DNA from 3 places in the Ruegeria sp. D1(2025) genome. Region 3 is predicted to be linked to each of the others. Evidence: riboswitches for the same ligand, from Rfam matches in the RefSeq annotation. Region 3 holds a riboswitch; each other region holds the start of a gene.
What was found. A riboswitch is a leader RNA that binds a small molecule or an ion and turns the genes downstream of it on or off. The one in region 3 is predicted to bind cobalamin.
Positions count from the first base shown of each region.

Region 1: another riboswitch for cobalamin. It lies ahead of ACR1XU_RS19545 (DUF1636 domain-containing protein); the one in region 3 lies ahead of ACR1XU_RS13950 (hypothetical protein).
Region 2: another riboswitch for cobalamin. It lies ahead of ACR1XU_RS10810 (DUF4198 domain-containing protein); the one in region 3 lies ahead of ACR1XU_RS13950 (hypothetical protein).

Region 1 is NZ_JBQFPO010000011.1:32,081-36,344, forward strand. Features, by position in the region: gene ACR1XU_RS19530 (LysR substrate-binding domain-containing protein) at 1-312, opposite strand, end outside; gene ACR1XU_RS19535 (YybH family protein) at 557-1,063, shown strand; gene ACR1XU_RS19540 (hypothetical protein) at 1,235-1,570, opposite strand; cobalamin riboswitch at 2,057-2,264, shown strand; gene ACR1XU_RS19545 (DUF1636 domain-containing protein) at 2,359-2,739, shown strand; gene cobW (cobalamin biosynthesis protein CobW) at 2,736-3,791, shown strand; gene cobN (cobaltochelatase subunit CobN) at 3,795-4,264, shown strand, end outside.
Region 2 is NZ_JBQFPO010000003.1:284,939-289,202, forward strand. Features, by position in the region: gene ACR1XU_RS10800 (winged helix-turn-helix domain-containing protein) at 1-745, opposite strand, end outside; gene ACR1XU_RS10805 (LacI family DNA-binding transcriptional regulator) at 750-1,775, opposite strand; cobalamin riboswitch at 2,134-2,333, shown strand; gene ACR1XU_RS10810 (DUF4198 domain-containing protein) at 2,463-3,248, shown strand; gene cbiM (cobalt transporter CbiM) at 3,255-3,866, shown strand; gene ACR1XU_RS10820 (cobalt ABC transporter permease) at 3,863-4,264, shown strand, end outside.
Region 3 is NZ_JBQFPO010000005.1:170,502-174,765, reverse strand. Features, by position in the region: gene ACR1XU_RS13965 (bifunctional 2',3'-cyclic-nucleotide 2'-phosphodiesterase/3'-nucleotidase) at 1-349, shown strand, start outside; RNA gene ffs (signal recognition particle sRNA small type) at 389-487, shown strand; gene ACR1XU_RS13955 (alpha/beta hydrolase family protein) at 487-1,395, opposite strand; cobalamin riboswitch at 1,561-1,781, shown strand; gene ACR1XU_RS13950 (hypothetical protein) at 1,869-2,276, shown strand; gene ACR1XU_RS13945 (phosphatase domain-containing protein) at 2,278-2,781, opposite strand; gene ACR1XU_RS13940 (DNA polymerase III subunit gamma/tau) at 2,952-4,264, shown strand, end outside.

The sequences.
Region 1 (4,264 bases), on a different contig from region 3:
CGTAGACACACTCACACCGCGAGCGGCCTCCTGAGCCGTCACATCATCAATGCCTTTTGCGATCTGCTCGAATGCGTCGTTGAGCGTGCTGGCCAGCGTCCGACCGGCCTCGATCAAAGCAAGTCCACGTCCCTCTCGGCGCACAAGTGGAATCCCCAGATCAGCCTCAAGCTTTCGCACCTGTTGGGCAATTGCGGCAGTGGTTACGTTCAGTGAACGCGCCGCAGCAGAATAGCCGCCTAAACGGCCGGTCGCCTCAAACGCCCTGAGGGTCGAAAGCGGCGGCAACTTATGCCAGTCAATAAGGTTCATTCAGTAGAAATACTTAATGATTGCTATTTTTTCCTGCCTCGCAAGGTACACCAAACGTAACTATTGTCGAGAAATACACCCGATACGAGTTGAACAATCAGTGGTGTAGCTATCTGAAATTGCGATTGCCCTAAAAGCCTGTCGAATTGCGTTGCAATGCGATCGTCCTGCAATGCGTTTTGCGTTGACAGGCGGGTTTGAACAACCGGCAAGGTCCAATCGCCGCAAATGCTTGGAGGCCGATATGACTATCAGGATAAACATGCTTTTTACTGGAATAGGGTTGGCCATCGCGGCACCGGCGCTGCCCGACACCAAAGCCGAGACTCCGCAAGCCGCACACGTAGCGTATCTTGCAGCGATCAACTCGAACAAACTGGATCAATTCCTTGAGACGGTCACTGATGACGTGGTCTTCATCGCTCCTGGCGCGCCTGTCATGGAAGGCAAAGCCAAGGTCGGGCCCTGGGTGCGCGGGTATTTCGACGCCGTTCACACCAGTTGGAAAAAGCAATCGCTGGAATTTGTTGTGGCGGCGGACTGGGCGTTTGAGCGTTATGAGTTTACCGCCACCGATGTTCCGCGTGACCCGGGCCCTGCCACTGTTTCCACCGGCCATGGCATCAATATCTACCATCTCGAAGATGACGGAACATGGCGCGTGGCGCGGGATATCTGGTCCAACGCGAATACCTTCAGCGCCGGCAGATCAATAGCGCCCGCGTGTTCGGGGCGTGCCGAACCTTGCTGATCAAAAGCTTTGATTGGTTGGCACGCCGCCCAAATGGCTTGGACACATACCGGATCGGCCGCTTATTACCGGGTTCCGTCCTCGGCCAACTACATTGGCCTCCGGACGGAACCAGGCAAGTACTTTTCTCGGCAACCGAAAGGCCCAACCCGCAGATCGGGCATTAGCGAATTACTGGGCCACAACTTCCTTGCAGCTGCCTTTGCCCCATCCGGATTTGCTGCCCGAAGCCGAATAGTCAAACGTGCCAGTCTTGAGATTCACGTTGTAATTCAGGGTAAAGCCGTCACCGATATACAGGTAAGTCAGGGTGTCGAGGCCGGGATACACCTCAGCCTTATTGTCGATATCACCAATGGTAATATGCCCTTTGTTCTGGCCTTCGTATTTGACCAGCTTGGCCGCCATTTCCGGATATTTTGCATCCGGCGCTTCACACTCGAACGCCCGGTCTTCCGCAACTGCAGCGACGGGTAAGAACACAAGAAAAGCTGCTAACTTTTTCATTTTTTGTTTCCTGGCATATTCTGTTCGCCGACGCCCGCTAAGGACAGTTTGAGGCATAATTTTGCAAAAATTCTGGCTACTCTGTGCACGGCAAGACGGCCATCAGATTTGATCTCGAAGCGGTCGTTTTTGCCGGGTCTTGCGCGAATACTGAAATGGAGTATCTCGAGCCGGTCGGAACGGCGGTTACTTAATCAACGAAACCCCAATCCCTCGGTTTAGCGATGCTCGGAGATGACGGTCGATTGGTCGCCGCAACGTCCACACACGGCCTGCCCCAGTCGCTCTGAAGCCGAATCTGCCCCGCCCGTCCGGGTCCCGCCGACCCCTTCCAAAGCCAGCGAAGATCAGACGGACCCCCTCAATCACGCAGGTTTTCCGGCGCAGCAAGCGCCCGGCGATGCCGCTGAGTGACCACCTCAGGTCGCTTTTTCCTTCCGGCGGCAAAGCCGCGCATCCTGAAGCTTGACAAGTCCCCCGCCTGTGCCGCATGTCCGACCCGTTGGTGTCCATCCCTGGATGGATGAAAAGGGAATGCGTCAGCGGTTTTTCCGTCAAACGCAGCCGCCCCCGCGACCGTGACCGGAGAGGGTGCCCATAGCCACTGGCCGAAAGGCCGGGAAGGCGGGACATCTGCCAGAGCAAGCCTCTGACATCCGCAAGCCGGGAGACCTGCCAGCACCCGAAGAAGAAACCGGGCGGGGTGTTCCGGTGTCGGGTCCATGTGCAGACGCGTGGCCCGCATGAAACCCCGTCCCCCGCGAAGAGGATTTGGGGGGATGAGAGACATGACCGAGACCGCACCAGTCGAGTTGCTGGTCTGTACCACGTGCCGCCGTGGACTGCCCGTCGAGGATGATGAAAAACGCCCCGGCACATTGCTGCACAAAGCGCTGCAACAGGCCGACCTGCCCGAAGGCATCACGCTGAAACCCGTCGAATGCCTGTCGAACTGCGATCAGGGCTGCTCGATCGTGCTGCGCGGTGGACCGGGTCGCTGGACCTTTGTCTATGAGAACCTGAACGAAGCCGAACACGTTGACGTCATTGTCGACGGTGCGACCAAATATCTGGCGACCGAGGACGGCTTGGTCAAATGGCGCGAGCGCCCCGAACATTTCCGCAAAAACTGCGCCTCCCGCATTCCCCCGATTGGAGCCCTGAAATGAGCACTCTTGAGAAATTACCCGTCACTGTGATCACCGGCTTTCTGGGCTCGGGGAAGACAACGCTGGTCAAGCACCTGATGCAGAACCCGCAGGGCAAACGTCTGGCGGTCGTGGTCAATGAATTCGGCGACGTGGGCGTCGATGGCGATATTCTGAAATCCTGCGCCATTCCCGATTGTCCGGCAGAGAACATCATGGAACTGGCAAACGGCTGCATCTGCTGCACCGTGGCCGATGATTTCATTCCGACCATCGAGGCGTTGATGGCGCTGGACCCGCGCCCCGATCACATTCTGATCGAAACCTCCGGCCTCGCCCTGCCCAAGCCGCTGCTGAAAGCCTTTGACTGGCCCGATATCCGCTCGAAAATCACTGTGGACGGCGTGATCGCTCTGGCCGATGCCGAGGCGGTCGCGGCAGGTCGCTTCGCTCCGAATGTCGAAGCCGTGGACGCCCAGCGTCTGGCCGATGACTCGATCGACCACGAAACGCCTCTGTCCGAGGTGTTCGAGGATCAGATATCCTGCGCCGATATCATCCTGCTGACCAAGCCCGATCTGGCCGGGCCAGCGGGTGTTGCCAAAGCCAAAGAGGTCATCGCAGCTGAGGCCCCGCGCCGGCTGCCCGTCGTAGAGGTTGCCGAAGGCGTCGTAGACGTCCGCGTCGTGCTCGGTCTGGAAGCTGCAGCCGAGGATGACATGGACGCGCGTCCGTCGCATCACGACGGTCACCACGACCACGAACATGACGATTTCGAAAGCATCATCGTCGAACTGCCGGAGCAAAGTGACCCACTCGATCTGGTTGCCAAGATCGAACGTCTGGCCAGGGAACTGAACATCCTGCGCGTCAAGGGGTATGCGGCAGTTGCCGGCAAACCGATGCGTCTGCTGGTTCAGGCTGTCGGTGCCCGGGTGCGTCATCAGTACGACCGCCCCTGGGAACCCGGCGAGGAGCGCCGCTCGCGTCTTGTGGTCATTGCCGAGCACGACGACATCAAAGAGGCCGAAATCCGGGATATCCTCGTGGGTGTGACCGAGGCCGCCGAGTAAGCCATGCACGTCGTCTTCCGCGAAAGCCACGGGCTTGAAGAAACCGAGACCCCGACCGATCTGGGCCAGAGCCCGGCGGATCTGGTGATGTTGTCCTTTTCGGACAGCGATCTCGGTGCTTTCGCGGCAGGCTGGCATCGCGGCGGTGGGCCGGAAGGGCGAATGCCGACGATGCGGTTGGCCAATCTGACGGCGCTGAAGCACCCTCTGTCCGTTGACACATATGTGGAACAGACGCTTGACGGTGCAAAAGGTATCCTGATCCGCCTGATTGGTGGGGTGCCTTACTGGTCCTACGGGCTGCAGCAGGTTCTTGCGCTGGCGCAGGCCAAAGGCATCGCGCTGGCGGTTCTGCCCGCCGACGGGCGCGAGGATACCCGGCTGGACGACTATTCCACCCTGCCCGTCTCGACCCTGCGGCGGCTGGCACATCTGTGCGACACCGGCGGCGAGGTCGCGGCGCAGGCCGCTTT
Region 2 (4,264 bases), on a different contig from region 3:
CGGCGCACCAGTCTTTCGCCTCGGCCGCGCCGACCGTATCCCAGAACGCAGCTAGTTCGCCCGATGTTGCAAACCCCAACCTGTCCAGGGCGGCGTTGCACAGCCAGTCCACCGTTCCTTCGGCATCGCATGGTGCATGACCGGGGCACAGATGAGTTTCGATCACCCGTTCGGTCAGGTCGTAGCGTTTCTGAAAGCCGTCCCGGCCAATGACGGTCAGCGCGCCCGAGCGCCACAAGAACTCCAGCGCGGTTTTGGACGGGTGCCAGTCCCACCAGCCGCCCGATCCTTTCTTTTCGTCCTTTCCCACATCGGACGAGGATACCGGACCGTGATCGCGGATGTGCAGCAGAACCGAGGCGAACTGTTGTTCAAATCCATCCCGCCGCCAATTCTTCCAGCGGGCTTTCAACAAATCGGCGTCGCGCTGAAAGCGCAGGTGCCAATGCCGGTAGAACTCCATCGGAATAACGGCGGCGTCATGTGTCCAATGCTCGAACAGCGCCCTGTCCCGTTCATACAGGCGCTTCAGATGTGTGCTGCGATAGGTGGACCTGCGCGAAAACAGGATCATGTCATGGGCGCGGGCCACGGTGTTGATACTGTCCAACTGAACAAAACCAAGCCGTCGGATCAGGTCCAGAAGATCCGCGCCCTTTGCGCTGCCCGACGGGGTTTCGGACAGCAAGTGACGATCCATGAACGCCGCACGGGCTGTCCGGTTGTCCAGTTTCGGCAGTGCCAAGACTCTAACGCCGCTTCAGTGTGTCGCCGTAGCTGATTTTTGGCGTCAGTGTCACGCGGGTTTCAATCTCGGCTTCCGGGTCGGCCAGCTGTGCCGCGATGATCCCTGCGGCCTGACGGCCAATTTCCAGCCGGCAGGCATCCATGGTTGCCAGTTTGCGAGGCAGACCTTGCAGCAGTTCGACATTGTTGAACCCTGCCAGCCCGATTTGACCAGGGATGTCTATCCCCTGATCCAGCAGGTACAACAGCCCGCCAGCGCCGATCATATCATTGGAATAATACAGAAAATCCAGTTCCGGCGACCGTTCCAGCATCGCCTGCGTCATCTCGCGCCCCTTGGCCAGTGCCGACCCGCCCGAGTAGAACTCGCGGTCCTCGATCTCGATCCCGTGTTTGCCCAGAACCTCGGTAAAGCCTTCGAATCGTTTGCGCGCGCGGTGGTCCAAAGGCATCTTGGTCCCCATGAAACCGATATGCTGGTATCCGGCCTTCAGTATGGCCTGCGCCATTTCGCGGCCGGCACGGCGGTGCGAAATGCCGACCATCGCATCCACTGGTTTGCCGTCGGTATCCATGATTTCGACCACCGGAATGCCCGCGGAATCCAGCATCGCCCGGGCCGCTTCCGTGTGTTCCAGACCCGCGATGATCACGCCCGAAGGCCGCCACGAGAGCATCTCGTAAAGGACCTTTTCCTCTTTTTCCGGCAAATAATCGGTCACGCCGACCACTGGCTGCAATTCGGTGTCTTCCAGCACCTGATTGATGCCGGTCAGGACCTCGGGGAAGACCATGTTGGACAGTGACGGGATGATGACAGCGACCAGATTGACCCGGCTGGATGCCAGCGCACCCGCAATTTTGTTGGGCACGTATCCCAGCTCTTTTGCGGCGGCCAGAACCCGTGTTCGGGTCGCATCTGATACATCACCCCGATTGCGCAGGACCCTGCTGACCGTCATTTCGGATACCCCCGACGCTTCCGAGACATCGCGAAGGGTAAGCGGGCGTTTTGTTTCTGTGGTCACGAGGCACCTGCACTGTTGTTTTGCCCGATGGTAGCGTGAACACGGCGGCAAATACAACAACTCTGCTTCTGCATCGAGCGCTGGGCCGGTCGGACCTTTTGTGCATCGGAGCGACCCTACATATTTGCGGCGAGTTCAATTTTAAACGCGAGTCAACGCCCGCAGTTTCAGGCCTAAAAATCTCAAGTCCGCGAACTGAACCGACGACTATTGAACGCGGAAAGATATCTAAGAAAATACACACACTCGCGGTGGCGCATACCAAACCGCGTAGCAAGCGCGAACATGCAATTTCTGATTTCGCAAATGGCCCATGCAACGCCGCAATCAATTGTTGACCGTGTCTTACATATTCTGGCATGAACGGGCCATGTTCGGTTCCGGGGACATCCTCGGAAGCAATAGGGAATGCAGTGCGGCACATTTCGCCAACTCTGCAACTGCCCCCGCAACTGTAGGCGGCGAGCGCGGCTGATAATGCCACTGGGGTATCCCGGGAAGGTTAGTTTAGCGCTTTGACCCGCAAGTCAGGAGACCTGCCGAACATGCGCCCTTGGAAGGGGCGTTCATCATCGGCGACGGGGTGTGCGCCGGATCTGTTTGCCCGACAAGGCAGATGGCTTCGCGTTCCCCATCGTCAAAGCAGAATTGTGCCGGGGAAGGCGCGACGTGAGAAGGACTCGATTTGTGAAAAAACTGCTGGTGGCTGCAACGGCTGCTTTGGCGATGCCTGCATTGGCGCAGGCCCATTTCCTGCTGGAATATACCGACGACACGATGATCGAACGCCCCGGTGACGTTCCGGTCAAACTGGTTTTCTGGCACCCGTTTGAAGCTGGTCACGTGATGACCCTGGAAAGACCGGAAGAATTCTTTGTAATCCACAACGGTGAAAAAACCGATCTGATGGATACGCTGGAAGAAACCACTTTTGAAGGACCGGACAACATCGCCAAAGCGTTCCTGGGCTCGATTCAGGTTAAACGCTCGGGTGACTATGTGGTGGTTACAGTTCCTGCGCCTTACTACGAAGAATCAGAGGATATCTATATCCAGCAAATCACCAAGGCTTACCTCAACCGAAACGAACTGCCGACCGACTGGGATCAGCCGCAGGGGCTGGCCACCGAGATTCTGCCGCTGAACAAACCTTACAACATCATCGCCGGGTCAACCTTTACCGGTCGCGTGTTGAGCGAGGGACAGCCCGTCGCCGGCGCAGAAATCGAAATCGAGTACATCGCCGCAGCACCGGACATGACCGGCACCGGCGCGAAGGACGCCACCGTGTCCCCATTGCCGGGCGGCGCGTTGGTCGCGATTTCGGATGACAACGGATATTTCACTTTTGGTGTGCCAAAAGCCGGGTACTGGGGCTTCGCCGCTTTGGGCGTGGGTCCGGAAACCGAGCATGAAGGCAAAGAGCTGAGCCAGGATGCGGTCATCTGGATCCGCGCCTGGGATCTGGAGTAAGCCTGAATGCACGTCGTCGACGGAGCCCTTTCAAACCCTGTCGTGATCGGCGGTGCGGTCGCCGCGGCTGGCGGGATCGCATTGGGCCTGAAATCGCTGGATCTGGATCGCATTCCCACGGCGGGCGTGTTGTCGGCCAGCTTTTTTGTCGCCTCGCTGATCCATGTGCCGATTGGCCCGTCGTCTGTGCATTTGATTCTGAACGGTCTGGCCGGGCTTCTGCTCGGCTGGGCCGCCTTTCCGGCCCTTTTTGTCGGCTTGCTGCTGCAAGCCGTGTTCTTCGGTTTTGGCGGATTGACCGTGCTGGGGATCAACACGGTGAATATCGCCCTTCCGGCGGTGTTGACCTGGATGATCTTTGGTCGTCTGATCGCACGTGGCTCGCCTGTTCAGGGGGCGATCTGGGGCGGCATCGGCGGTGCGTTTTCGATCGCCGCCACGACGGCTTTTGTCGCGGTCTCGCTGGCGCTGTCCGGCGATGAGTTCCTGCCCGCTGCCAAGCTTGTCTTTTTCGCCCACATTCCCGTCATGGCTATCGAGGCCGTGCTGACAGGTTTTGCCGTTCTTCTGGCCCGCAAGGTCAAACCGGAACTTTTTGTAAAGGTTGCGTCCACATGAAACAGTTGATCCTTGTTTGTACGCTTGCTCTCGCCCCGCTCCCGGCTCTTGCGCATAAGGTTATTGCAGGCGTTTTTCCGGCAGGCGACGCAATCGAAGGCGAGCTGGGGTTTTCCAATGGCGATATGGCCGCAGACCAGGAGGTCATCGTCTATGGCCCCGACGGCTCTGAACTGGGACGCACAGTAACCGATACGGACGGTTTCTTTCTCTACAGCCCGACCAGAGCGGTGACTCATACATTCAAGGCAGATCTGGGTGCAGGGCACGTCGCCGAAGTTGCCATGTCGGCCGACGAAGTGGCAGAAATCATGGGGGTCGAAGCCGAGCTTTCTGAAACAGCCACGCCGGTTGCATCTGCGGATGGCGCGGCAGCGGTGACTGTGGCCTCGCTCTCG
Region 3 (4,264 bases):
TTTCTGCGGTGGAATCCCAATTGAACCCACCCAGAAATTCGTTGTGGCCCTGAACAGTTACCGGGCCAGCGGCGGCGGACACTTCCCAGTTGCGCATCAGGCCCGGCAGATCGATCTGCCGACCTTACCCATCAGGGACGTCCTGCGCGACTATCTTTCGGGGGGACTACCGGACGACCCGCTTGAATCTGCGCCCTTCCCCTTCAGCCTTGTCCGGCTTCCCGGGCACGCTTCGATTCTAAAAACCGGGCCGGGAGCAAGGGCGCATCTTTCCGAACTGGACGCATACGATCCGCATGTGCTGGGGCATGACCCGGAAGGCTTTCTGCGGATCAGACTGTCACTCTGACGGGTTGTCTTCCTGGCGCAACTTCCCTATATCGACGATTGAGAGGTTGGCGCGGGCGAGCGCCTCGCCAACCTGGTCAGGTCCGGAAGGAAGCAGCCACAACGAGCCCCGCTTGGGTCGATGTCCAACCTCTCACTTCATCCCGCAATCGTCACATCTTTCCGGTCGGAACGGACTTGCTGCTCCGCAGACTCGATCAGCCTCGGCCAGACCGCTTTGTTTTTGCGCGCAAAAACACCAATGTGGCCAATGGATTTCAGCCCGAAATCCTTTGGTTCAAGCACATGACGGTTGGCGTCCGGGCCGTATAGCTCGGCCAGCCTCCAGACCGCATTTTCAGGCACCATCTGGTCGTCCGAAATCGCAAACAGGTCAACCGGACCACCGGCCCGCGGCCAGGTCGCTGCGGGCAGGCTTTGGCCAATTTCAGGCAGATAGCTGTTCGGCGAGGTGCACCATTTTCGCCATTGCCAGTAGACCTTTGACGGCAGGTCCGAACCAAACCCAATGGCCTTGCCGGGCAGATACCCCAGCACATGAACTGCAAAAGGCGCATGCCCGTACCAGAAGATTCCGGCCAGCCCCCTGTAGGGCCAGGGATGATCCGACAACGTAACCAGGCCTGAACACACACAAATCATCCGGTCGATCTGATCCACATCCGATTGCAATGGCTCAAGCATACCCCCCAGCGAATGACCAATGGTCCACTGCCGCGCACTTGGGAATCGCCGTCGCATCTCGGCCCGGGCCGCGGGAATATCGATCAGCGCCCAATCGGACATGGTGACACGCGAATCCTTCAGACGCCCCGATAACGATTTTCCGAAATCGCGGTAATCATAGGTCAGACAGGCAATGCCCTGCTCTTCCGCCAGCCACCGGGCAAAATGCTGATAATAGTCCTGGGGAACGCCGGTCGCGCTGTTCAGAACAACTACGATATCAGGCGCTGCAACAGGCAGGTACAGGCGACCCGACAGCATAGCCGTCCCGGAGGGAAATCGTATGTCTTCGGTCAAGACCTGTTCCTGTATGTCCAACATATCATGCTCCGCTCTCAACTGAACAGTTCAGTTCACCTATCTGTCAGGCCAGTCGCCCGCTCAAGTCAACCCGGTGCAAACATGACCAAACGTCCGCTTTCCCGACCACGCATCGGACCAAATGCCTCGGCCCGCGCAATGCGCTTGACTCGGGGACCCGGCAACCGCTAGCGATGAGGAGATGGTTTCCGCGCCCTTTAACGGGCCGGGATGAAAAGGGAACACGGTGCGGTTCTGTCTGGCATTGCCGGAAGGAACCAAGGCCGAGACTGCCCCCGCAACTGTAAGCGGTGAGCAATGCCGAAACACCACTGGCCGAAAGGCTGGGAAGGTCGGCAAAGCGATGACCCGCAAGTCAGGAGACCTGCCATCGATACTGAAACCGAAACTCGGGCGGGGTGTCCGGGCAGGTCCTGATGGCATAGCCCCGTCACACCTGATCCTTGCCCCGCGCCGCGCGCGGAGGGCGCATTATGATCTGGAAGACAAGGACACACGAATTTTCTGCCACTGTGTGCCAGCGCACCGGCAAACCCTGTCCGGCACTGGCGCAAATGGCGCGGGCTCTGACGCGCGCCGTGGCAAGCGCCGGCCCGGCCGCAACCCCGCAATTCGCCATTGAAGGCAGCAGCGAGCTTGCCCATTGCCCCGAAGGGTGCATGGCCCGGTTCCACGCGCGGCCAGACAAAATCCGGGTGTTTTGCGGAACGAATGAGGAAACTCCGGGCGACAGGTTGGAGGATTATGCAGACATGATGTTCTGCGCAGAGTTCCGTGCGCTGCCGTCCGCAATTCTGTCGGACCCGCCCTGCGCCATGCTTGAAGCTTCGGCCCTGGCAGGTCGCCAAGTGGCGGCCCAGGCCGGACATTTGTCGGCCTAAGCTACGGGTCCGCGCTGGCCGGAATCAATTGCGTGGCCCATGCCAGTTGTGCATCTGTTTCAACCGCACAGGGCCGCACCGCCCTCAACCGTTTCAGGGCTGCACCCGGTTGCTCGCCGCATTCGACCATCAGGCGCAACACCACCATTCCGGACCGGCCACAGCCGCCCCGGCAATGCACCAGAATGCGCCCGCCCCCTGACAGGGCATGGCGGACGGCCGCGCTTACATCGGGCCAGCGCGCGGTCACGGCGTCGGGGGGTGCACCGAAATCTTCGACCGGCAGATGGACCCAGCGGCAGGCGCGCGCCTGAATGTCGGTTCCGAAGTCACGCGCGCCGTCCTGCAGCATCTCGACTTCGGTCGTCATTGAAATGACAAGACCTGGTTTCCAGTCGGAAATCGCATTCAGGTCCTGGGCATAATTACCCCCACGTCCCGGCATTGATGTCAGGGCCAGAGTACCTCCTCCGACCTGCAGCGCATGAATAATCATCTGAGACATGCAACGCGCCCTCCTTAATCGTTACGCACAAGAATCCGGTCAAAAATGCTTTCACCTTCATTTTTACGCGCATCCCGAAGCATTCCCAAATGAATTTCGCGAACCGGCTGTGGACGCAGGCGGCGGCGCACTCTACGCTGCACTTCTGATACGAATCCGACAGAGCAGAAATGACCGACACGCCAAGCCCCGCTTATCAGGTTCTTGCCCGCAAATACCGCCCGGAAACCTTTGCCGACCTGGTTGGTCAGGATGCCATGGTGCGCACCCTGAAAAACGCGTTCGAGGCAGACCGGATCGCGCAGGCCTTCATCATGACCGGCATCCGCGGCACCGGCAAAACGACGACGGCGCGGATCATCGCCAAGGGCATGAACTGCATCGGCCCCGATGGCGACGGCAAACCGACGACCGAACCCTGCGGCCAATGCGAACATTGCGTGGCGATCATGGAAGGCCGCCATGTCGACGTGATGGAGATGGACGCCGCCAGCCGCACCGGCGTCAACGACATCCGCGAGATCATAGACAGCGTCCGCTATCGTGCCGCCAGCGCACGCTACAAGATCTATATCATCGACGAGGTTCACATGCTTTCGACCAGCGCGTTCAACGCGCTGCTCAAGACGCTTGAGGAACCGCCCGAACATGTGAAATTCATCTTCGCGACCACCGAAATCCGCAAGGTTCCGGTGACGGTCCTGTCGCGCTGCCAACGCTTCGACCTGCGCCGGATCGAACCCGAGGACATGATCGGTCTTCTGAACAAGATCGCCACCGCCGAGGGCGCTCAGATCGCAGAGGACGCACTGGCGCTGATCACCCGGGCGGCCGAGGGTTCGGCGCGTGATGCAACTTCGCTGCTGGATCAGGCGATCTCGCACGGGGCCGGGGAAACCAGTGCCGATCAGGTCCGGGCGATGTTGGGTCTGGCGGACCGGGGCCGCGTCCTGGACCTGATGGACATGATCCTGCGCGGCGACGCGGCGGGGGCTCTGACAGAGCTAAGCGCTCAGTACGCCGAGGGCGCCGACCCGCTAGCCGTGCTGCGCGATCTGGCCGAAATCACCCATTGGGTGTCCGTGGTCAAAATCACGCCAGACGCCGCCGAGGACCCGACCGTTTCGCCCGACGAACGCGCACGCGGACAGCAAATGGCCGAAGCCCTGCCGATGCGTGTCCTGACCCGCATGTGGCAAATGCTGCTGAAAGCGCTCGAAGAGGTCTCAGCCGCACCAAACGCCATGATGGCAGCGGAAATGGCCGTCATTCGGTTGACCCATGTGGCCGACCTGCCAAGCCCGGAAGAACTGATCAAACGTTTGCAGGACGCACCTCCACCCACGCCGAACGGAGGCCCCGGTGGAGGCATGGCCGTACCCTCGCACGCCCCGGTACAACCTCAGGCATCGGCAAGGTCTTCCTACGTTTCCGCTCCACACGGTCCCGCCGGCGCGCCGACTGCGGCCCTGGCACAGGACGT